3 regions of the Bacillus paralicheniformis genome follow, and region 2 is predicted to be linked to each of the others. Evidence: predicted binding sites of a transcription regulator. Region 2 holds the regulator's gene; each other region holds the start of a gene.
The links. Region 2 encodes Rex, which represses fermentation and respiration genes when NADH is low (regulators of the CRP and FNR family bind a similar motif). Its sites were predicted from a motif close to TTGTGAAATATTTCACAA; they were not measured.

Region 1 (7,555 bases), 890 kb from region 2:
GCCGATTAAAATGGCTCCCGCCCCCGCTCCTGAAGCCATGTCGCTTGCAAGGTTGAAGGCGCCCCCGCCGATCATCGATCCGATGACAAGCGCGATAAGTGCAAACAGCCCAAGTTTCTTTTCTTCCGCCATTTTTGTCACCTCATTCGGTTTAGAATGGAAAAGGGAATGAGCCCCTTTTCCTGTCAGTCAAGATCGCCGAGTGTCGCTGCCATGACAGCTTTAATTGTGTGCATGCGGTTTTCAGCTTCATCGAACACTTTAGAGTGTTTGCTGCGGAACACTTCGTCCGTCACTTCCATTTCTTTAAGGCCGTGCTGATCGTAAACGTTTTGTCCGTAAGTTGTATGAAGGTCGTGGAAGGCAGGCAGACAGTGCAGGAAGATGACGTTATCGTTTCCTGTTTTCTTGACGAGATCCATATTCACTTGATAAGGCTTGAGCAGTTTGATCCTTTCAGCGAACTTGTCTTCTTCTCCCATGGATACCCAGACGTCCGTATACAGAACGTCGGCTCCGGACACGGCTTCATCTGTATCGCTTGTGACGGTGATTTTTCCGCCGGATTCTTCGGCGAACGCTTCCGCCATTTTAACGATGTCTTGATCAGGGAACAGCTCTTGAGGCGAGCAGATTCTCACGTCCATGCCGACTTTGGCGCCGCCGATGAGCAGGCTGTTTGCGACGTTGTTACGGCCGTCGCCGATATAGGTGAGTTTGATCCCTTTTACGCGTCCCGTATGTTCTTTCACTGTCATAAAGTCCGCAAGCATCTGCGTCGGATGCCATAAATCGGTCAGCCCGTTCCATACCGGCACACCGGAATGCTCTGCCAGGGAAATCACTTTTTCATGTTCAAATCCGCGGAATTCAATTCCGTCGAACATGCGGCCGAGAACTTTGGCTGTGTCTTCGATCGATTCTTTTTTGCCGAGCTGAATGTCGTCTTTGCCCAAATATTCGGGATGCGCACCGAGGTCGATACAGGCTGTCGTGAAAGCGCAGCGCGTTCTTGTAGAAGGCTTTTCAAACAGCAAAGCGATGTTTTTACCTTCCAAATAGCGATGCTTGATGCCTTGCGCTTTTTTTTCTTTTAATTTTTGGGCGAGATCGAGCAAATAGAGGATTTCTTCTTCGGAAAAATCTTTTTCAGCTAAGTAGCTTCTGCCTTTTAAATCAATCGTTTGGTTCATGGATCTCTCTCCTTTTTCTTTAGGTTTGGCTATTTCACATCTTCGCGATAGAGCGGCATGCTCATGCAGCGCGGGCCGCCGCGTCCTCTTGAAAGCTCCCCGCTCGGGATTTCGATAACTTTAATGCCCTGTTCTCTCAAACATTCGTTAGAAATGTAATTCCGGTCATAGGTGACGACGACACCAGGAGCGATCGCGAGTGTATTGGAACCGTCATTCCACTGCTCTCTGGCTGAAGCGATTTCGTCTCCGCCGCCGCAGAAGATCAAGTTGACATCTGAAAGGCCGAGCGTTCTTTTTAGCACTTCCGGCAGATTGTGTTCTTCAGTCGTACGAATGTCGTCTGCCGTTTCCCCTCTCTCAAGAACGAAGATCCGCATGTCTCCTTCAGGCCCCTGGATGGCGGGATGGATCGTGAATTGATCTCGGTCAACCATCGTGAAGACGGTATCTAAATGCATAAAGGCTCTGCTCTTCGGTATTTCGACGGCCAGTACGCGGCGAATCCGGCTCTGCCGCTGAAATAAGTTCCGGACAAGACGCTCGATCGCCTGAGCCGTTGTCCGTTCTGATACCCCGATCGCTACGGTATCTTCATTTAAGACAAGCTCATCTCCGCCTTCGATATTGAATTTGAAATCACGGTCAAGCCAAACCGGAATCTCATGCCCTTTAAAACGCGGGTGGTGATTGATAATGTAGCGCATAAACAGCGACTCTCTCCTGCGAGCAGGCTCTTTCATTTTGTTGATGGTCAGTCCGCTTCCGATGGCGGCCGCCGGATCTCTTGTGAAGTAAAGGTTTGGCATCGGATCGAGATAAAATGGATAATGGTCTTCCATCAGCTCATGAAGATGCGATTTCTTTTCGCGTTCCAGCTCATTTTTTCGAATCCCGCTCATCACATGTTCGACCATCGAATCGGCGTCAAAGGTGAGCAAGAACTCTTTCAGTCTGTCGTAAGCGCCGTTGATATCTGCTTTGCTTTCCGTTAACAGCTCATCGATAAACCGCTCGCGGATGAAAGCGTCATCCAGGGCTTCAGCCGTCAGCTTTTCTAAATAAAGAACTTCAACTCCCTGTTTCTTTAACGTTTCTGCAAATTGGTCATGCTCTTTTTGCACCGCTGGCAAAAAGGGAATATCGTCAAAGAGAAGCCTTTCCAGATATTCGGGTGTGAGGTTTTCCAGTTCCCGACCGGGCCGCTTCAGCATGACGGTTTTCAAAGGGCCGATTTCAGAGTAAACGTGTATCGGTGTTGTCATGATCATCCCGCCTCCTAAGCTCTTTTTGTTACATGTACAGCTTAAAACAGGAAGGAAAAGCGCGATGTGAAAGCGATAACAACGAAAACGTGATATATTTCACATGTTTTTTGATGAAGCAAAAACAAAAATGAATAATTATGATAAATCGAAAATGAGTCCTTGCAGGAGCAGAGAATAGAACGTATAAAACGTGTATATTTTTAAAGGGGATTTTTTGAAAAAATTTTTTTTGAGGGAAAAAAAGCTGATCCGGATGGCCGGATCAGCATAAGTGATCACAAAATGATTGGGCTGCCTCAGGCGATTGGGAAATCACAAGGCATGTATCGTTCCCGCATATACAGCCCAGCATTTCCGGGCTTCCCAGCTTATCAAGAAGGACGCCGATGGCATGGGCGTTGCCGGGCATTGTTTTAATAATGATCAAGTTGTCCGTCCGATGCACATGAAGGACAACGTCGGAGATTTTATCTTTTAATATTTTGGAAGGGTTGATGGATAAGGAAGCATTTGTCGTGTAGACAAGCTTTCCGTTTTCACCGGGCTGTTTCACAAGATACATTTCTTTAATATCGCGGGAAATGGTAGACTGCGAAACGGCGATGCCCCGTTTTTCCAGCAGGGATGCCAGCTGTTCCTGATTTTCTACCGGATGTTCGAGAATGGTTTGCTTGATGAGCCATTGCCGTTTTTGTTTGTTCATAAGAGCGCCTCCCAGGCAAAACACGTATATCTATTATTATAGGACGGTTTTATCGTCGGCAGATGGAAGCTATTTTACAAAAAAACAAATCTTTCAGTCTGTTAAAGGGGTTGATAGACCCCAAAATTTCACTTATAATGCTTGAAGATGACAAATTGATAACAGAGAAAAGGTGGTTTTCTAGGGTTCCGCAGTGGGTTCCGCGCTGGTCTGGTCCGAGAGAAAACACATAGCGAAGATATCGTTATGACACGGTGGGATAAAAGCCCAGGAGTTTTTGCTCTTAATCAAAGAGCTTCTCTCCGGGGCTTTTTTACTTTTTACAGGAAATCGACTACGAATAAGGAAGGGGATGCAGTTTTATGAAAAAGAAAGCAATGGATATGATCCTGATTGTTATAGGCGCATTTTTCTTTGCGTTAGCCGTGAATCTGTTCGCCATCCCGAATGACTTGGGAGAAGGCGGCGTCACGGGGATCACGCTGATTTTATACTACGTTTTTGAATGGTCTCCGGGCATCACAAACTTTGTGCTGAACGGCATTCTTCTGATTATCGGCTATCGCTTTTTGGATAAAAAAACGACGATTTATACCATCATTGCGGTGGCGGCCAATTCATTTTTTCTGCATGTTACTGAAGATTGGACGGTACCGGCTGATGAAGTGATCATCAGCACGATCTTTGCCGGGGTATTTGCCGGCGTCGGCATCGGCATGATCATTCGTGTCGGCGGAACCACTGCCGGGTCTGCGATTCTCGCGAGAATCGCCAATAAATATTTCGACTGGAACATCAGCTATGCCTTGCTGATGATCGATTTAGTTGTCGTGTTCAGTTCCTACTTTATCATTGGTGCTGAAAAGCTGATGTTTACGATTGTCATGCTGTACATCGCCACAAAGGTCATGGATTTCATTATCGAAGGGCTCAACACGAAAAAAGCGATCACGATCATTTCTGAGCATAAAAACGAGATCGCCGCGCAGGTCAATACCTTGATGGACCGCGGCGTCACGATATTAACGGGACGCGGACACTATACGGGCGATTCCAAAGAAATTCTATACATTGTCATTAACAAACAAGAGCTGTCCATGCTCAAGAAAATTATAAGAAGCACAGATAAAAAAGCATTTGTCATCATCCACGATGTCAGGGATGTATTCGGCGAGGGATTTGTTGATATTTCAAAATAGGGGAAGGCTGCCGGCAGATGGCCGGGAGCCTTTTTGTATTCATCGGGTCGTGATTAGGGACAGATCGTCTGCTGATTGGACGAATACGTGATCATTCACACTGCAAGTTTTATGCAGAAACCGGTTTCTGTGGTAAGGTAGATTGTGGCATGAATATCATTAATATAGAAATCCGCTTGCTGAAGTAAAGGAGGTCTATTATTTTTGGAACAGGAAGAAAAAAAGCCAATTGATGTGAAAAGCCGAATGTTCTTTAGAGTATGGGCTTTTGCGGGGACGGCAGGTTTCGGATTGGTCGGATTGTGGCTCTTTTATGAAGCAATAAAACTCGAATCGAAATATTCATTGCTTTACCTGGGAGTCGGACTTTTCGGGATCATCTATGGTTTGATTACTTTTCTAATGATATTTCCGGCATTCACAAAAAAAGGAAACATCATCTTCAGCATGATCGAGGGAGAAGGCGGGCGGCTGTTCTCAGGGAAGAAATCTGTATTGTTCAAGGACATTAAAAGCCTTAAAATGGCGCAGCACCGCTTCAGCCTGAAAGGCATTTTCTTTATGGATATACTGATAGAGACGCGCGGGAACGGCATGGTGCGGATTCCGACGTACAACATTCTTCCTGAACCGGCATTTTATAAAGCGGTCGAGCTATACATTCTGCCCTATATGACGGAGGAAGCGCGTGCGGACTGGATCGGCCGGTTCACAGAAGCGCAAAGAAAAGCTTATTTAAATGAATTTCATAAAGATATTTAATCGTCCGGGAAAGAGCAATTTTCGAGATGAATGAAAATAACTGAAACCTTTGGGGAAATTCATTCGTCTTAATTAGAGGCCGTAGTCTTAAATGCGGAATTTTTTTACGCAGACGTGGACTGTTTGAGTGAGGGAAGCTGGGGGATTTTCATCGTGGACGTGCTTGAAAAACCGCCGAGACTTTTAGTAGAATGATATATTATCGTTTCCTCACGCTTCATTGACTGAAACAGAAAGCGGTCTGAAAAAAGTTTAAAAAGGTAGAGGTTATCATGAAAAAAATATTCTCTCATAAGCTAAGCTTTTTTGTGTTAGCTGTTGTTTTTGTATGGGCTAAAACCTATGCTTCCTACTTTTTAGAGTTTAATTTGGGTGTGAAAGGGTCTACGCAGCACATGCTGCTGTTTATCAACCCATTCAGCTTCACGATTGCTGCACTCGGTTTGGCTTTGTTTGCTAAAGGCCGTCGGTCGGCGATATGGATCATCATCATTGATGCTGTGATGACGTTTGCTTTATATGCAAATATCCTGTTTTACCGTTTCTTTGATGACTTTTTGACGTTTGCAAACTTAAAACAAGCCGGAAACCTCGGCAACATGTCGGATGGCGTTTTTGACATCATGGCATTTCATGACGTTATCTATTTCGTCGATTTGATCATTCTGATTGCATTATGTGTGAAGCTGCCTGAACTGAAGGCGGCACAACTGAAAAAAAGATGGGCTGCAACTGTCGTTATCGGCGGAGTGGCGCTGTTTTTCATCAACCTTGCAGTTGCTGAGACAGACCGTCCGGAGCTTTTGACAAGAACATTTGACCGAAATTATATCGTCAAGTATTTGGGGCCTTACAATTACATGATCTATGATGGTGTTCAGGCTGCCCAAAACGCGAGCCAAAAGGCATATGCGAGCAGCGACGACCTGACGAGCGTCATTAACTATACAAATTCGCATTATGCAAAACCGAATGACGAGTATTTCGGCGCAGCAAAAGGTAAGAACATCATCAAGATTCATTTGGAAAGCTTCCAGACGTTTTTGATCGATTATAAGCTGAACGGAAAAGAAGTCACGCCGTTCTTGAACAAGCTGGCGCACGGCCAGAATGACATGATGTATTTCGATAACTTTTTCCATCAGACCGGTCAAGGTAAAACCGCGGATGCCGAATTGATGATGGACAACAGCCTTTACGGACTGCCTGAAGGCAGCGCGTTTGTAACAAAAGGGCAAAATACGTACCAGTCCCTGCCGGCGATTCTGAACCAAAAAGAAGGCTACACAAGCGCCGTGCTCCACGGGGATTACAAGTCATTCTGGAACCGCGACCAGGTGTATAAACAAATTGGCTATGACAAATTCTTCGATGCCAGCACATATGACATGTCAGAGGAGAATCTCGTCAACCTTGGCTTGAAAGACAAGCCGTTCTTTGAAGAATCAATTCCGAAGCTGAAATCGCTGAAACAGCCGTTCTATGCGCATTTAATCTCGCTGACAAACCACTATCCGTTCATTTTGGATGAAAAGGATGCCACCCTTGAAAAGGGAACGACGGGAGACAAAACGGTAGACGGGTATTTCCAGACGGCGCGTTATCTTGACGAAGCGCTTGAAGATTTCTTTAAAGAGCTGAAAAAATCGGGATTATATGATGATTCCGTCATCGTCATCTATGGCGACCACAACGGAATCTCAGAGAACCACAACCGTGCGATGAAAGAAGTATTAGGAAAAGAGATTACACCGTATCAAAACGCGATGAATCAGCGCGTACCGCTTATGATCCGCGTTCCGGGCAAAAAAGGCGGAGTCAATCATACGTATGGCGGCGAAATGGATGTCATGCCGACACTTCTTCACCTGCAAGGTATTGACAGCAAAAAATACATCAACTTTGGTACAGACCTCTTTTCTAAAGACCACGACGAAACCGTGGCTTTCAGAAATGGAAACTATGTAACGCCGAAGTACACGATGATTGATACGACCGTATACGATACAAAGACAGGAAAAGAGATCAAAGGCAACCAGGAAACGGAAAACCTCAAATCACAGGTGTCCGAACAGCTGGATCTGTCCGACCAAGTACTCTATAAAGATCTGTTAAGGTTCCACGAAATTTCAGACTTCAAACCTGTTGATCCATCAACGTATCATTACGGAAAAGAAAAAACCGGCGAGTAAAAACGAAAAGCCGCCTGACTGCTTTATGAAGCGTCAGGCGGTTTTTTTGTGAGGCTGGTCCGCCGTTGTTCTAAGAAGCCGGCCCGGCACATAGATTGATAGGAAAGAGGACAGAACAAGGATAGAGGATGTGAGAACGTTGACCAAATCTCAGTATTTTTTTAAATTGCATCCTTTAATGGTGCCGGCCGGCTGGACAGTGAAAGAAAATCATTTGTATCAAAAGCCGATTCGCGAT
Region 2 (7,555 bases):
AGACTTCCTTGCTGTCCAGGTCGAGATGGTTTGTCGGCTCATCAAGAATAAGGAAGTTCGCTTTTTGGAGCATCAGCTTGGCGAGGGCAAGCCTTGCTTTTTCGCCGCCGCTTAACGCGTGTACAGGTTTTAATACGTCTTCTCCCGAAAACAGGAAGTTGCCGAGGCAGGTCCGGATATCCTTTTCATTCATTTCCGGATAATCGTCCCAAAGCTCGTCAAGCACGCGTTTTGACGACGTCAATTCAGCCTGTTCCTGGTCATAGTAGCCGATTGAGACATGGGAGCCTGTCGCGATTGTTCCCGATACCGGCTGCAGCTTTTGAATCAATGCTTTTAAAAGGGTTGACTTGCCGATTCCGTTCGGTCCGACCAGTGCAACGCTTTCCCCGCGGGTGATGTGAAAGTTCAATGAACGGAGAAGCGGGGGCTGCTCCTGATAGCTTACTGTCAAGCCTTCCACCCGCAGTACATCGTTTCCGCTTTGCCTTGTAATTTCAAAGCGGAAAGACGCCGACTTTTCATCTCCGAGCGGTTTGTCCATGATCTCCATCCGTTCAAGCTGCTTTCGTCTGCTCTGCGCCCGTTTCGTCGTCGAAGCTCTAGCCAGATTCCGGTCGACGAACTCCTGCAGCTTGGCGATTTCGTCCTGCTGCTTTTCATAAAGCTTTGTTTCCTTTTCCAGCTGTTCGGCTTTTAATTGGAGATAAGAGCTGTAGTTCCCGGTATATTTTTTGCTTTGGGACCGGCTGATCTCGTAAACTTGGGTAACCACTTTGTCAAGAAAGTACCTGTCATGGGAAACGATTAAAATCGCTCCGCTGTAATTTTGCAAATATTGTTCAAGCCATGTCAGGGTATCGATATCCAAGTGGTTTGTCGGTTCGTCCAAAATGAGGAGGTCGGGTTTTGTCAAAAGCATTTTTCCGAGGGCAAGCCTTGTTTTTTGACCTCCGCTTAAGTCCTGGACGCGGACGGAGTCGTCAAATCCCGCAAAGCCGAGCCCGTGCATGACGGATCTGACCTCTGCCTCATATTGGTAGCCGCCTTTGTCCTTGAACTCCTGCTGAAGCCTGTCATACGTCTTCATCAATGATTCAAGCATGTCCGGTCCGGCCTGCGCCATCTTTTCCTCGATCGCGCGCATTTCTTGTTCCATTTTTTTCAGAAAATCAAATACCGACAGCAATTCCTCTTTGAGCGTCAGCTTGGAATCGAGGCCGGAATGCTGGTCAAGGTAGCCCATCGTCAAATCTTTCGGCTTGATGATGTCCCCCTTTTCATATGAAAGTTTTCCTGCGATAATCTTTAGAAGAGTCGATTTTCCGGCGCCGTTGCGTCCGACGATCGCAATCCGGTCCCGAGATCTGACTTCGAGTTTTATATTCGTTAAAATCGTATCGGCTCCAAACGATTTTGAAAGTTGGTTCACTTGTAAAATCATCATGATCTTTCACCTCTTGTCTGCTATTTTAAGTGTAGCCTATCACTGCGCAGTCAGCAAACAATTAAGTGAAGTCTGGAAGATTTTAGCCAAAGAAAAAGACAGAATGAAAAAAATAGTGTATGATCGTTATAAGGAGAGTTCAGAACATGAATGAGTTTACACATTTTAATGAACAAGGCAGAGCCAAGATGGTTGATATAAGCGAAAAGGAAGCTTCAGTACGCACAGCTGCGGCTGTTTCAAGCGTGTCTATGAATCGAACAGTACATGAAAAAATCAAAAACCGGGAAATCGGAAAAGGCGATGTATTGTCGGTGGCGCAAGTGGCCGGAATCATGGCCGCAAAACAGACATCCGCCATCATCCCGATGTGCCATCCGATCGCTCTGAAAGGAGTCGACATCGCCTTTCGCTGGGAGGAGAAAGAACAGAAGAGCATCCTGCATATTCAATCTAAAGTGAAGACCAAAGGGAGCACAGGTGTGGAAATGGAAGCGTTAACTTCGGTCTCCGTATGTGCGCTGACCGTATATGACATGTGCAAAGCGGCGGATAAGGGAATGGTGATAGGACCGACCTTTCTTCTCGAAAAGACAGGCGGGAAAAACGGTGACTATAAAAGGGAAAAAGCTGATGTAGACATGGAGGATTAGTTTATGAACATGGATCATTCAAAAATTCCGCAAGCGACAGCGAAACGGTTGCCATTATATTATCGTTTTTTAAAAAACCTTCATGCATCCGGAAAACAGCGTGTATCTTCCGCTGAGCTGAGCGATGCCGTCAAAGTCGATTCTGCGACCATCCGCAGGGACTTCTCGTACTTCGGCGCGCTCGGAAAAAAAGGATACGGCTACAATGTCAATTATTTGCTGTCCTTTTTCAGAAAGACGCTTGATCAGGATGAAATGACGAACGTAACGCTCATTGGCGTGGGGAATTTGGGGACAGCCTTTCTCCATTACAATTTTATCAAAAATAATAATACAAAAATCGCCATGGCGTTTGACATCAATGAGGAAAAAATCGGAACCGAGGTCGGCGGTGTTCCCGTCTATGATCTGAATAGACTTGAAGAGCATATGACGGATGATATCCCCGTCGCCATTTTGACGGTACCGGCTCAAGCCGCACAGTCGATTACAGACAGGCTGGTGGAGCTTGGCATTAAAGGCATTCTTAATTTCACGCCGGCCCGCTTGAATGTGCCGGAACACATTCGCATTCATCATATAGATTTGGCGGTTGAACTTCAGTCGCTGGTGTATTTCATGAAACATTATTCAATGCAGGAAAAGTAAAACGGAAAACGAAAAATAAAGGAAAGGGGGCAGGCTTTATGCCAATCGGTCCTGGAAGCTTTATTTTAATTGTCGTGGTGGCGCTTTTGATATTCGGCCCGAAAAAACTTCCCGAGCTGGGAAGAGCAGCGGGAAACACGCTGAGGGAGTTTAAGAATGCGACAAAAGGTTTGGCTGACGACGATTCCGATAAAAAGAAAGAAGATCAGTAGGATAGGATGACATTTATGAAGGAAAGAGAAATGTCGCTGATAGAACATATCACAGAACTACGCAGACGGCTTGTGATCACTTTTTTCTTTTTTGTTTTATTTGTTGTGGCAGGCTTTTTATTGGCAAAGCCGCTGATTATCTATCTGCAGCAGACGGATGAAGCGAAGCTGCTGACGCTCAACGCGTTCAAGCTGACCGATCCTTTATTTGTGTACGTGCAGTTCGCTTTCATCATCGGCGCCGTCTTGACTTCGCCGCTTGTTTTATACCAGCTGTGGGCTTTCATTAGCCCGGGGCTGTATGAAAAAGAACGAAAAGTGACGCTCAGCTATATTCCGATATCGATTATTCTTTTTTTAGGCGGCATTGCCTTTTCTTACTTTATTTTATTTCCGTTTGTCGTGGACTTTATGACGAGAGTCTCAGATGATCTGAATGTCAACCAGGTCATCGGAATACACGAATATTTTCAGTTTCTGCTTCAGTTGACGCTTCCTTTTGGCTTATTGTTTCAGATGCCTGTGGTCATCATGTTTATCACAAGGCTCGGCCTCGTGACGCCGATGTTTTTGGCGAAAATCAGAAAATACGCATATTTTGTGTTGTTCGTCATCGCGGCGCTCATTACACCGCCTGAGCTTTTGTCGCATTTAATGGTCTCAGTGCCATTGCTCATTCTTTATGAAATCAGTATCGTGATTTCAAGAATATCCTACAGGCAGGCGCAAAAAACAATGATTCAAGAGGAAAATCAAGCGTTTTTGAACGACCATACAAAATAAGAGCCATTCTTTTTCAGAATGGCTCTTTTCCTTCACAAAAAAGGCTATTGATCTTTTCGTTTCATCTTGCCGGCCAGGGCGAACATTTTAAAGGAAATGCTGATATTATAGGCTGCGAAAAGCATCAGCAGGATCGTGTAAAAAGACCACATGCTTCCGGGCGAGGTTGCCGCCAGATATGTAAACAGCACACCCGTTAATAAATAAATCGCTCCCCAGAATTTAGGGCTTCTCATCATAGAAATCCTCCAATAATCATTTGCATTTTCTCGACGTGTTTCAAATATTCTTCAATAGGCTCCCGGAATGTCTGCAGTAAGACGACGAGCGTATTCATGGCGACATGGGCGAAAATAGGCACGATAATCCGGTTGGTTCTGACATATAAAAAGGCGAATGTGAATCCCATTGCTGTATATATGAGCAGATGGCTGAAATCTAAATGGACGACCGAGAAGAGCACCGAACTGAACAAAGCGGCAATGAAAAAATTCGTTTTCTCATAGATTGCACCGAAAATGATCTTTCTGAAAATGATTTCTTCAAGAATCGGTCCGAATACAGAAGAGACAAACACCATCAGCGGCAATGCGGTGATGATTTCCATGATCCGCTGCGTATTTTCCGATTCCGGGTTGACCCCGAACAAGTACATTTCGATCGAAGCGGCAATTGACTGCGAAAACAAAGCGAGAAAAACGCCGGCTACCGCCCATCCGATTGACGCTCCAACCGATGCTTTCGGGCGGTTGCGAAGCGTCGTCTTCGGCACCGTCCGCAAAATCAGCAGCACGATAACGAGACAGAGGGTAAACGCGATGACAGACCAGACGCCTGTCAATGTAAGCTGGGCTTCAGCCTTTGGCTGTCCTTTGCCCACTCCCAAAAAGTAAAGAAGAGGCAAGCCGACAGCGGCCGACAATTGCATGAGAACGTATGCCAATATAATAAACCAGTATTGTTTTCTCAAGCTTTATGTACTCCTTTTCTAAAAATCTAATTCAGACTATGTTTATTGTAACACACTCTTTTTAAATTATAGGATGATAAGGACATGCGGAGAAATGTAAGCGCAAAAAAATTTGACCTTATCACTTGAAATTGCCTGGGAGATTCTTTATTATAAGAATTGTGTTAGCACTCACCGAGTGCGAGTGCTAAAATTACATATGAAAATATTGAGGAGGTTGTTTCATTGTTAAAGCCATTAGGTGATCGCGTTGTCATTGAGCTCGTTGAGTCTGAAGAAAAAACTGCCAGCGGAATCGTACTTCCTGACTCCGCAAAAGAAAAACCACAAGAGGGTAAAGTGGTTGCAGCCGGTTCAGGCCGTGTGTTAGAGAGCGGAGAGCGCGTTGCATTAGAAGTTAAAACAGGCGACCGCATCATCTTCTCAAAATATGCAGGTACCGAAGTGAAATATGAAGGTACTGACTACTTAATCTTGCGTGAAAGCGACATTTTAGCTGTTATCGGCTAAGTCATAAATAAAAACGAGACAATTATATAGGAGGTTCGAATAACATGGCAAAAGATATTAAGTTTAGCGAAGAAGCCCGCCGTTCAATGCTGCGCGGTGTAGATGCATTGGCGGATGCTGTAAAGGTAACTTTGGGACCTAAAGGACGCAACGTCGTTCTTGAGAAAAAATTCGGTTCTCCATTAATCACAAACGACGGTGTTACCATCGCGAAAGAAATCGAGCTTGAAGACGCGTTCGAAAACATGGGCGCAAAGCTTGTTGCTGAAGTTGCGAGCAAAACAAACGATGTTGCCGGTGACGGTACAACAACAGCGACAGTTCTAGCTCAAGCGATGATTCGAGAAGGTCTTAAAAACGTAACTGCCGGCGCTAACCCTGTAGGCGTGCGCAAAGGTATCGAGCAGGCTGTGGCTGTAGCGGTTGAAAGCCTGAAAGAAATCTCCAAACCAATCGAAGGCAAAGAATCAATCGCACAAGTTGCTTCAATCTCCGCTGCTGACGAAGAAGTCGGAAGCCTGATCGCTGAAGCGATGGAGCGCGTCGGCAACGACGGTGTCATCACGATCGAAGAATCAAAAGGATTCACAACAGAGCTTGAAGTGGTTGAAGGTATGCAGTTTGACCGCGGATATGCGTCTCCTTACATGGTGACAGATTCCGATAAGATGGAAGCGGTTCTTGAGAACCCGTACATCTTGGTAACAGACAAAAAAATCACAAACATTCAAGAAATCCTGCCGGTGCTTGAGCAAGTTGTTCAGCAAGGCAAACCGTTGCTTCTGATTGCTGAAGACGTTGAAGGTGAGGCTCTTGCAACATTGGTTGTCAACAAGCTTCGTGGAACATTCAACGCAGTGGCTGTTAAAGCGCCTGGATTCGGAGACCGCCGCAAAGCGATGCTCGAAGACATCTCGATCCTGACAGGTGCCGAAGTGATCACAGAAGATTTAGGTCTTGACCTTAAATCAACTCAAATCAACCAATTGGGACGCGCTTCTAAAGTTGTTGTGACAAAAGAAAACACAACAATCGTTGAAGGTGCGGGAGATACAGAGCAAATCGCGGCACGCGTCAACCAAATCCGCGCTCAAGTTGAAGAAACAACTTCTGAGTTCGATAAAGAAAAATTACAAGAGCGCCTAGCTAAGCTTGCAGGCGGCGTAGCTGTCATCAAAGTCGGCGCTGCCACTGAAACAGAATTGAAAGAACGCAAGCTTCGCATCGAAGACGCCCTGAACTCTACTCGCGCTGCGGTAGAAGAAGGAATCGTATCCGGCGGTGGTACAGCTCTTGTCAATGTTTACAATAAAGTAGCTGCCCTTGAAGCTGAAGGCGACGAACTGACTGGTATCAACATCGTTCTTCGCGCTCTTGAAGAACCAATCCGTCAAATCGCGCACAATGCTGGTCTTGAAGGATCTGTCATCGTTGAGCGCCTGAAAGGCGAAGCTATTGGTGTAGGCTACAACGCTGCAACAGGCGAATGGGTGAACATGATCGACAAAGGTATCGTTGACCCTACAAAAGTAACACGCTCAGCTCTGCAAAACGCAGCATCTGTAGCGGCTATGTTCCTGACAACTGAAGCAGTTGTTGCCGACAAGCCTGAAGAAAACAAAGGCGGCGCAGGAATGCCTGACATGGGCGGCATGGGCGGTATGGGCGGCATGATGTAAGCCCAGCGTCCAAAACGCTGATATATCAAGGAAAAGAGGCTCTTTTGAGAGCCTCTTTTTATTTTAACTTGCGATGACATATAATTACTACTTTAATCCATTGTGGTATAATTGGAACCTGGATTTTTAACAGAAAGGTTAAACAACTGATGTCGCACAACAAACTAATGTTTTTGCTTTTATCATTTTCATCTATTATACATCTGCTCGGTACAATTTTTGACCCTGCGTCCAGCTGGAAGTCCTGGTTGGTGAACGTTGCTTTTACTTTATTGGCCCTTCTATATTTAAATCTCACTTTAAAAGAAAATCAACAGAACAAGTAGCGACATGCCTTTCTCAAAGAGAAGGGCATATATTTTATAAAGAATGAGCAGTCGGCCAGTGCCTAAGAAGTTATTGTTCCTTTCGGGAGGTTTTAAAAAAATGGTCAAAAAAATTGTAAATCGATTGAATTCATTTTCCCTGCTGGGGACAATCTTTTTTATCGGCAGTTATTTTACGTATAAATTTAATGGCGTAGAGCTGATTGGGTTCCTGTACTCAGGTATCATTTTTTTGACAGTTCTGATCGCAACCACCGTAATGTTATTCAGGCAAAAAAGCAAAGGAACCAATGAAAATAAACAGGCTTAATGCATGCTTTATACTAT
Region 3 (7,555 bases), 1.4 Mb from region 2:
TTTCATCGTTGACGGCAGGGTGGCTTTGATTGATTCTCCACGCGCCTTGAAAGTGCAAAAAGGAAAAAGGCACGTAAAAGTGGAGTACCGCAGCCGCAGGCAGCTGGAAACTGCTCAATTCGACCTTGATCAGATCGGCAGCAGCCCGGAATTTTTGAACTTGATCAAGGAGCACCCTGTGGAAACCATTCATTCCCAAGAAGCATCGCTTGAAGACATCTTTATCGATGTGACGGGGAGGCGTTTAAGTTGAGGATCTTATCAGCGATTTCCCATGATATCAAACTTCAGTTCAAGCACGGTTTTTATTATGCCTATTTGCTGATCAGCGCGGTGTATATCGCCGTGTTGCAGTTTCTTCCGGCTGATTACAGGGAGGCGGCCAACATTGCCTTGACGTTTTCAGATCCGAGCTTCCTGGGGTTTTTCTTCATCGGGGGTCTTGTTTTACTGGAGAAAGGGCAAAACATCCATGACAGCCTGTTTGTAACGCCGCTAAGTCCGAGTGAGTATATTTTTTCCAAAACGGCGTCCTTGTCCGTTTTGTCTCTTGGATCGAGCATTTTCATCCACAGCAGTGTGTTTGGCTATGGAACAAATTCCGGTTTGTTCGCTTGCGGCGTGGTGTTCACTTCATTTTTCTTCACGATGATCGGCTTAGGTTTGGCGGTGCGGTGTGAAACCTTAAACGGATTTTTCTTTTTGTCTTCTTTGAGCACCTTTGTGTTCGTTCTGCCTTTGTTTGAAACAGCGGGCATTTGGAGCAGCCCGCTGTTTTACGCTCTGCCGTCAAAGGCCTCATTAATGCTGTTAGGTTCCGCCTTTACCGGCCTTCAGCAGTGGGAGCTCTTCTACGCGATTTCCACTCTCTTGTTGTGGAACGGAGCCGCGTATTTCTGGGCGAGGCATTCACTTCAAACATTCATCACATTAAAGCTTGGCGGAGGTGATACACGATGATGAAAATCATTCAGCTGATACGCGGAGATATGAAACAGATCAAACGTGATTCAATGCTTGCTTTTTACGGTCTGGCGCCTTTTCTGCTCATCATCGTGACAGCCGCTGGCATTCCTTTGTCAGCGGAACTGGCGGCATTCAATATCACCCCATACCGTCATTTGATCATGAGCTTTGCCATGCTTTTCATCCCCCTGATTCTCGGTATCATGTCGGGGTTTGTCCTGCTTGATGAGCGCGACGAAAATATGATTCAGTATTTTGCCGTGACGCCCTTGTCGAAGCGCGGATATGTCTTGATACGCCTCATCCTGCCAATGGCGCTGACTTTTTGCTACAGCATTTTGCTGTTTGCATCCGGCGGTTTAATGGCGCTCGGCTCTGTGTACCTTTTGTTCATCCTGATCATGGTCACGCTTGAAGCCCCGATTTACACGCTGCTTTTAGCCGCTTACGCTTCGAACAAAGTGGAAGGGCTCGCTTTAATGAAAGGGTTCAGCCTGCTCACTTTCATGCCGGCCGCGGTTTATTTTATTCCTTTGCCGTGGCAGCTTTTCGGCGTTTTCACGCCGACCTACTGGACAGCGAAAACGTACTTGGCAGGAACTTCTCATGAAGGGCTTGTTTTCGTTTTCGGGTTCATCGGAGTTGTGCTGCATGTAATGATACTGCTGCTTTTATACCGGAGGTTTTTGGTGAAAACCGATCAATAGGAGTATATCCCGCCGCGTTTTGCAATAAAGTATTAGAACCATCAGCGGGAGGCGGGATATTCTATGAAGAAAAATATGAAGCTTTGTCTGTGTATGATGATGATCTTTGTATTGACGTTGGCCGGCAGCATAGACGGCTTGGCCGCCGGGGAAAAAGGCGCCGGGCTCAAAGAGCAAATTGATCAGCTGTTAAAGACCGAGCCTGATTTAAAAGGAGCGCTCGCAGGCATCAGCGTCAGGTCCGCAGAAAGCGGGAAAATGATATACGGCCATATGGGCGATACACGGATGAGACCGGCGTCCAATCTGAAGCTTTTAACGGCAGCAGCTGCCTTTTCCGTCCTGGGTGAGGACTATACCTTTCCCACAGAAGTGATGACAGACGGCGCACGATCCGCGAGCACACTCAAAGGCAGCCTTTATCTAAAAGGAAAAGGCGATCCGACGCTTTTGAAAGCCGATTTTCAGCAAATGGCCAAGGCACTCCGAAAACAAGGGATCACTGTCATCCGGGGAGACTTGGTCGGCGATGATTCCTGGTATGATGAGGTCCGCTACTCTCAAGACCTTTCCTGGAGCGATGAAGACGCATACTACGGAGCGCAGATCTCGGCTTTAACAGCTTCGCCAAACGAAGACTATGATGCCGGAACGGTCATCATCGACGTGAATCCTGACGGCAAAACCGGGAAAAAACCCGTTGTATCGCTTACTCCGCAAACTAATCATGTCAAAATCGAAAACGGTGCCAAGACCGTTGCTGCAGACGGAAAAAAAGATATCACGATTAAAAGGGAACACGGCGGAAATACCATCCAAATCAAAGGGACGATTCCACAAGGCGCTTCAAGGGTCAGACAATGGGTTGCGGTTTGGGAGTCGTCAGAATATGCACTCGATTTATTTAAACAGGCTTTACAGCAACAAGGCATTCGAATCCTGGGAAAGACTAAAACCGGCAAAGCGCCAAAAAAAGCGCGCCGCATCACCGCACATCAATCCATGCCGCTTTCAGAGCTGATGATCCCCTTTATGAAGCTCAGCAACAACGGCCATGGCGAAACACTGATCAAGGAAATGGGAAAAGCCGCGAGCCGTGAAGGAAGCTGGGATCAAGGTCTTGAAGTGTTGAATAAAGAACTGCAGGGATTTGGAATGGACACAGAAAAGATCGTTCTCAGAGACGGCTCAGGCATCTCGCATATCAATTTGATTTCTGCCGACCAGATCACAAAGCTATTGTATTCCGTTCAAGAAGAGAAATGGTTTCCGTCGTTTGCCCGTTCACTCCCGGTTGCGGGGGAAAGCGACAGAATGGTCGGCGGCACATTAAGAAACCGGCTGAAAGACCCGGCTCTAAAAGGCAAAGTCAGAGCGAAAACAGGCTCTCTTTCAACCGTCAGTACCTTGTCGGGCTATATCGATACTGCAAGCGGCAAGACATTGATTTTCTCCATTCTTCTCAATCAGCTCGTGGATGATGAAAAAGGAAAGGATATTGAAGATAAAATCGTTCAAATATTAGCTTCTTCATGACAGCTCCCATTGCTTAAGGCAATGGGTTTTCTTTATTGAAAAGGCTTTCCATTCACTTCGTACTTTTTTCAGCTGAGGCCATATAATGCTAAGAGATTTCATTTCAATAAGTTTAACAGCAGGCAGGGGGAAATATATGAACATTTTGCTGGCTTATTATCGATACTCTCCACATACAAACGGCCCGTCTACCTATATTGATATCCTTAGAAAAAGCTTGGAAGGAGAAGGGCATTCTGTCGATTTAATGTCGCACGATACCCGATGGCTCAACATTCAGGTCGCCGATCAGCAGCCGGCCGATAAACACCGGTTAAAACATGAGCTGATTCACCGTCTTCAAACAGCTTATACCGAAAAATATCCCCTATGGATATATTGGCGTGAAATGGAGCGCTACAGTTTGGAACAAGCTGTTAAACAGTTTGATCTTAAGAAGTATGATTTGATCCACTGCCACGATTTTATGACGGCAAGAGCACTGGCCCGTTCCAAACCTCAGCACACGCCTTTAATCGTGTCCCTCCATAACTTTAAATATCATGAAGCAAAGATTACCGGGGAATTTGACGAGAAAAGCGGCCAGGAACAGCAATACATGAAAATCGAAGAATGTTTGGGCGCAATGTCCGGAGACGTTGTGGCCGTTCCGTGCGAATGGCTGAAACACGAGCTGATTCAAATTGGTGTGACGCCTTCGAGCATCCGAGTCATCCCGTATGGAATTGTAAAAACACCCTTTATCGAAAAGAAAAATAATCTCCCTAAAAGCCTCCCGCATCAAGGAAAAAAGATCATTCTCTGTCCGGCGCGGCTCGTTCCGGTGAAAGGACACCGCTACTTGATCGAAGCGCTTTATAAACTGCGGTGCGAAAGGGATGATTTTCACTGCCTTCTCGCAGGCGAGGGTCCGGAGCTCGAAACTCTGCAAAGCCTGTCCGAAAAGCTCGGTATCGCGTCGGCGGTCTCTTTTCTCGGAAAGCGAAAAGATATACCCGACTTAATGAATATTAGTGATGTCATTGTTTTGCCGTCGCTTCACGATACATTTCCGCTCGTCATCCTGGAAGGGCAGTTCTCCGCAAAACCTGTGCTGGCGGCAAACGTAGGCGGGGTAAAAGAAATCATTGATGACGGTGCGAACGGATTGCTTGTTCCCCCGGCAGACAGCGAAGCGCTTACTGAAAAGCTGCGCTTGCTGCTCGACGATGACAAAACCCGACAAAAATTGGGGCGCCAAGCGTTTCAAAAAGCTATGAAACATTGGGATATCAGCTTTCACATGAGGTCGATCGAAAACCTGTATCAAACATTCGAGACACAAAAAAGAGCAGTGCGGTCCTGCAAAAATCATCGAAAAGAGCAGGGGCTGGACCTGGAAATCCTTGAACAAATCGGTGAAAAGAAAACGTCAGAAGCGGAGTACACGATTGCCGGGGAAATCCCGGAACATCTCAAAAGCCAACTTAAAAAAGAGGACCATTACATTCATGTTTATGATTTGTCAGGCGTTTTACTGCAGACAAAAGCGGTCGATTCGAAAGGGTGCTATGAATTTCACCAGCTCCCCCGAGGCAGCTATGTCTTGAAAAGCACTATCGAAGCATTCGGCAATCAGTTCGTATCCCTCGACTGATGATAAATACTTCTGCGCAAGCCGGCTGTTTAGCCGGTTTTTTATATAACAGTTTTCGTTTTATTTGACTTTATTATAATACAGATTCAAATAAGAAAATTGCTTCAAACAACATCCTATATTAGGAAAAACGCGATGTTCAAAGAACTTTCTTAAATTTGTTAACTATTTCACAAAATATGTGATTTTTATCACATTCAAAACTGTTATATTAAACATAAGATATAAATGCAACAACTGTTATATCATTTCAACTTGAAAAGAGGGGGATTTAAATGGAACAATGGAAAGGTTTCACCACAAACGTTTGGCAAAAAGAAGTCAATGTCCGCGATTTTATTCTCTCGAACTTTGAGCCATATCAAGGTGACGAATCGTTTCTCGAACCTCCGACGGAAGCTACATCGGCATTATGGGATCACGTAATGGACTTGACAAAAAAAGAGCGTGAAAACGGAGGCGTCCTCGATATGGATACAGAGATCGTCTCAACGATTACCTCGCACGGTCCCGGCTATTTGGACAAAGACTTGGAAAAAGTCGTCGGCGTTCAAACCGATGAGCCGTTTAAACGGTCGCTTCAGCCTTTCGGCGGCATTCGCATGGCGAAACAAGCATGTGAATCCTATGGTTTTGAATTGAATGAAGAAGTGGAAAGAATCTTTACCGATTACCGCAAAACCCATAACCAAGGCGTGTTTGACGCGTATACGGACGAAATGAAACTCGCCCGAAAGGTCGGAATCATTACCGGACTGCCTGATGCTTACGGGCGCGGGCGCATCATCGGCGATTACCGGAGAGTGGCGCTTTACGGCGTGGACTTCCTGATCGATGAAAAGAAAAAAGATGCGGCCGACACCTCTCGCGTGATGTCTGAAGAAAACATCCGCCTTCGTGAAGAATTGTCAGAACAAATCCGGGCATTGAACGAACTTAAAGCACTTGCAGCAAGTTATGGCTTTGACATTTCCGAGCCTGCGGCAAATGCAAGAGAAGCATTTCAATGGCTGTATTTTGCCTATTTGGCTGCCATTAAAGAGCAAAATGGAGCAGCAATGAGCCTTGGCCGCGTGTCCACGTTCCTTGATATATACATCGAAAGAGATTTGAAAACGGGCGCATTAACAGAACAGGAGGCCCAAGAGCTTGTCGACCATTTTGTCATGAAGCTGCGCTTGGTCAAATTTGCACGCACACCTGACTACAATGAGCTGTTCAGCGGCGATCCGACGTGGGTGACAGAATCAATCGGCGGAATAGCGCACGACGGACGCGCACTCGTCACGAAAAACTCGTTCCGTTTCCTGCATACGCTTGACAATTTAGGCCCGGCGCCGGAACCAAATTTAACCGTCCTTTGGTCTGTCAGGCTGCCGCAAAAGTTTAAAAACTACTGTGCCAAAATGTCGATTAAAACGAGCTCGATTCAATACGAAAATGACGATATCATGCGTCCTGAATACGGGGATGACTACGGCATCGCCTGCTGTGTATCGGCAATGGCAATCGGCAAACAAATGCAGTTCTTCGGAGCACGCGCCAACTTGGCGAAAGCGCTTTTATATGCGATTAATGGCGGAAAAGACGAAAAGCATAAAATGCAAGTCGGTCCGGAAATGCCTCCGGTTGCTTCCGATGTGCTGGACTATGACGAGGTCATGCATAAATTCGATCAGACGATGGAATGGCTTGCAGGCTTGTACATCAATACGCTCAATGTCATTCACTACATGCATGATAAATATTGCTATGAAAGAATTGAAATGGCGCTGCACGACACGGACATTTTGCGGACGATGGCCACCGGGATCGCCGGCTTGAGCGTTGTGGCCGATTCGTTAAGCGCTATCAAATATGCCAAAGTCAATGTTGTCCGCGATGAAAACGGCATTGCCGTCGATTTTGAAACAGAAGGCGACTTTCCTAAGTACGGAAATAATGATGACCGCGTCGACGCGATCGCCGTTGACATTGTCAAGCGCTTTATGAAAAAACTGCGCAAGCACCAGACATATCGCCAGTCTGTTCATACCATGTCAATTTTAACGATCACGTCAAACGTCGTTTACGGCAAGAAAACCGGAAATACGCCGGATGGACGCCGGGCGGGAGAACCGTTTGCTCCAGGCGCGAATCCGATGCACGGCCGCGATACTAAAGGAACGCTTGCATCGCTGTCTTCAGTGGCAAAGCTGCCTTACAGCTATGCGCTCGACGGCATATCCAACACCTTTTCGATCGTCCCGAAAGCGCTTGGCAAAGACGAAGAGAGCCGCGCCGTCAATTTATCAAGCATCCTTGACGGTTACGCCGCAAAAACAGGGCATCACTTAAATGTAAACGTATTTAACAGAGAAACATTGCTCGACGCCATGGAACATCCGGAGGAATATCCGCAGTTAACGATTCGCGTCTCAGGCTATGCGGTCAACTTTATTAAGCTGACGAAAGAACAGCAGTTAGACGTTATCAGCCGTACCTTCCATGAATCGATGTAACGAGCATAAAGCGGAGCGCGGCCGAGGCGCTCCGCCCCATAAAAAGAGGTGATCTTCATCATGGATGGAAATATTCATTCAATCGAAACATTCGGCACCGTTGACGGTCCGGGCATCAGATATGTCGTCTTCACACAAGGCTGCCTGATGCGCTGTCAATTTTGCCATAATGCTGATACATGGGAAATCGGAACCGGAAAACAAATGAC

Region 1: arcA (arginine deiminase) is a predicted target of Rex. The motif match lies at 2,546-2,563, and genes of this name have one in related genera.
Region 3: pflB (formate C-acetyltransferase) is a predicted target of Rex. The motif match lies at 5,004-5,021, and genes of this name have one in related genera.

The regions. Positions count from the first base shown of each region.
Region 1 covers NZ_CP023665.1:4,176,770-4,184,324, reverse strand. Annotated here, with positions in the region: gene arcD (arginine-ornithine antiporter) at 1-132, opposite strand, end outside; gene argF (ornithine carbamoyltransferase) at 186-1,193, opposite strand; gene arcA (arginine deiminase) at 1,223-2,458, opposite strand; gene argR (arginine repressor) at 2,724-3,164, opposite strand; guanidine-I (ykkC/yxkD leader) riboswitch at 3,334-3,440, shown strand; gene CP943_RS21345 (YitT family protein) at 3,527-4,363, shown strand; gene CP943_RS21340 (YfjD family protein) at 4,568-5,125, shown strand; gene CP943_RS21335 (lipoteichoic acid synthase) at 5,398-7,317, shown strand; gene CP943_RS21330 (hypothetical protein) at 7,448-7,555, shown strand, end outside.
Region 2 covers NZ_CP023665.1:691,887-699,441, forward strand. Annotated here, with positions in the region: gene CP943_RS03545 (ABC-F family ATP-binding cassette domain-containing protein) at 1-1,447, opposite strand, end outside; gene moaC (cyclic pyranopterin monophosphate synthase MoaC) at 1,594-2,100, shown strand; gene CP943_RS03555 (redox-sensing transcriptional repressor Rex) at 2,104-2,748, shown strand; gene CP943_RS03560 (twin-arginine translocase TatA/TatE family subunit) at 2,787-2,960, shown strand; gene tatC (twin-arginine translocase subunit TatC) at 2,967-3,743, shown strand; gene CP943_RS03570 (YdiK family protein) at 3,788-3,979, opposite strand; gene CP943_RS03575 (CPBP family intramembrane glutamic endopeptidase) at 3,979-4,713, opposite strand; gene groES (co-chaperone GroES) at 4,939-5,223, shown strand; gene groL (chaperonin GroEL) at 5,268-6,902, shown strand; gene CP943_RS03590 (hypothetical protein) at 7,329-7,538, shown strand.
Region 3 covers NZ_CP023665.1:2,127,795-2,135,349, reverse strand. Annotated here, with positions in the region: gene CP943_RS10990 (ABC transporter ATP-binding protein) at 1-253, shown strand, start outside; gene CP943_RS10985 (fluoroquinolone export ABC transporter permease subunit) at 250-960, shown strand; gene CP943_RS10980 (ABC transporter permease) at 957-1,673, shown strand; gene dacB (D-alanyl-D-alanine carboxypeptidase/D-alanyl-D-alanine endopeptidase) at 1,737-3,209, shown strand; gene CP943_RS10970 (glycosyltransferase family 4 protein) at 3,346-4,845, shown strand; gene pflB (formate C-acetyltransferase) at 5,121-7,346, shown strand; gene pflA (pyruvate formate-lyase-activating protein) at 7,407-7,555, shown strand, end outside.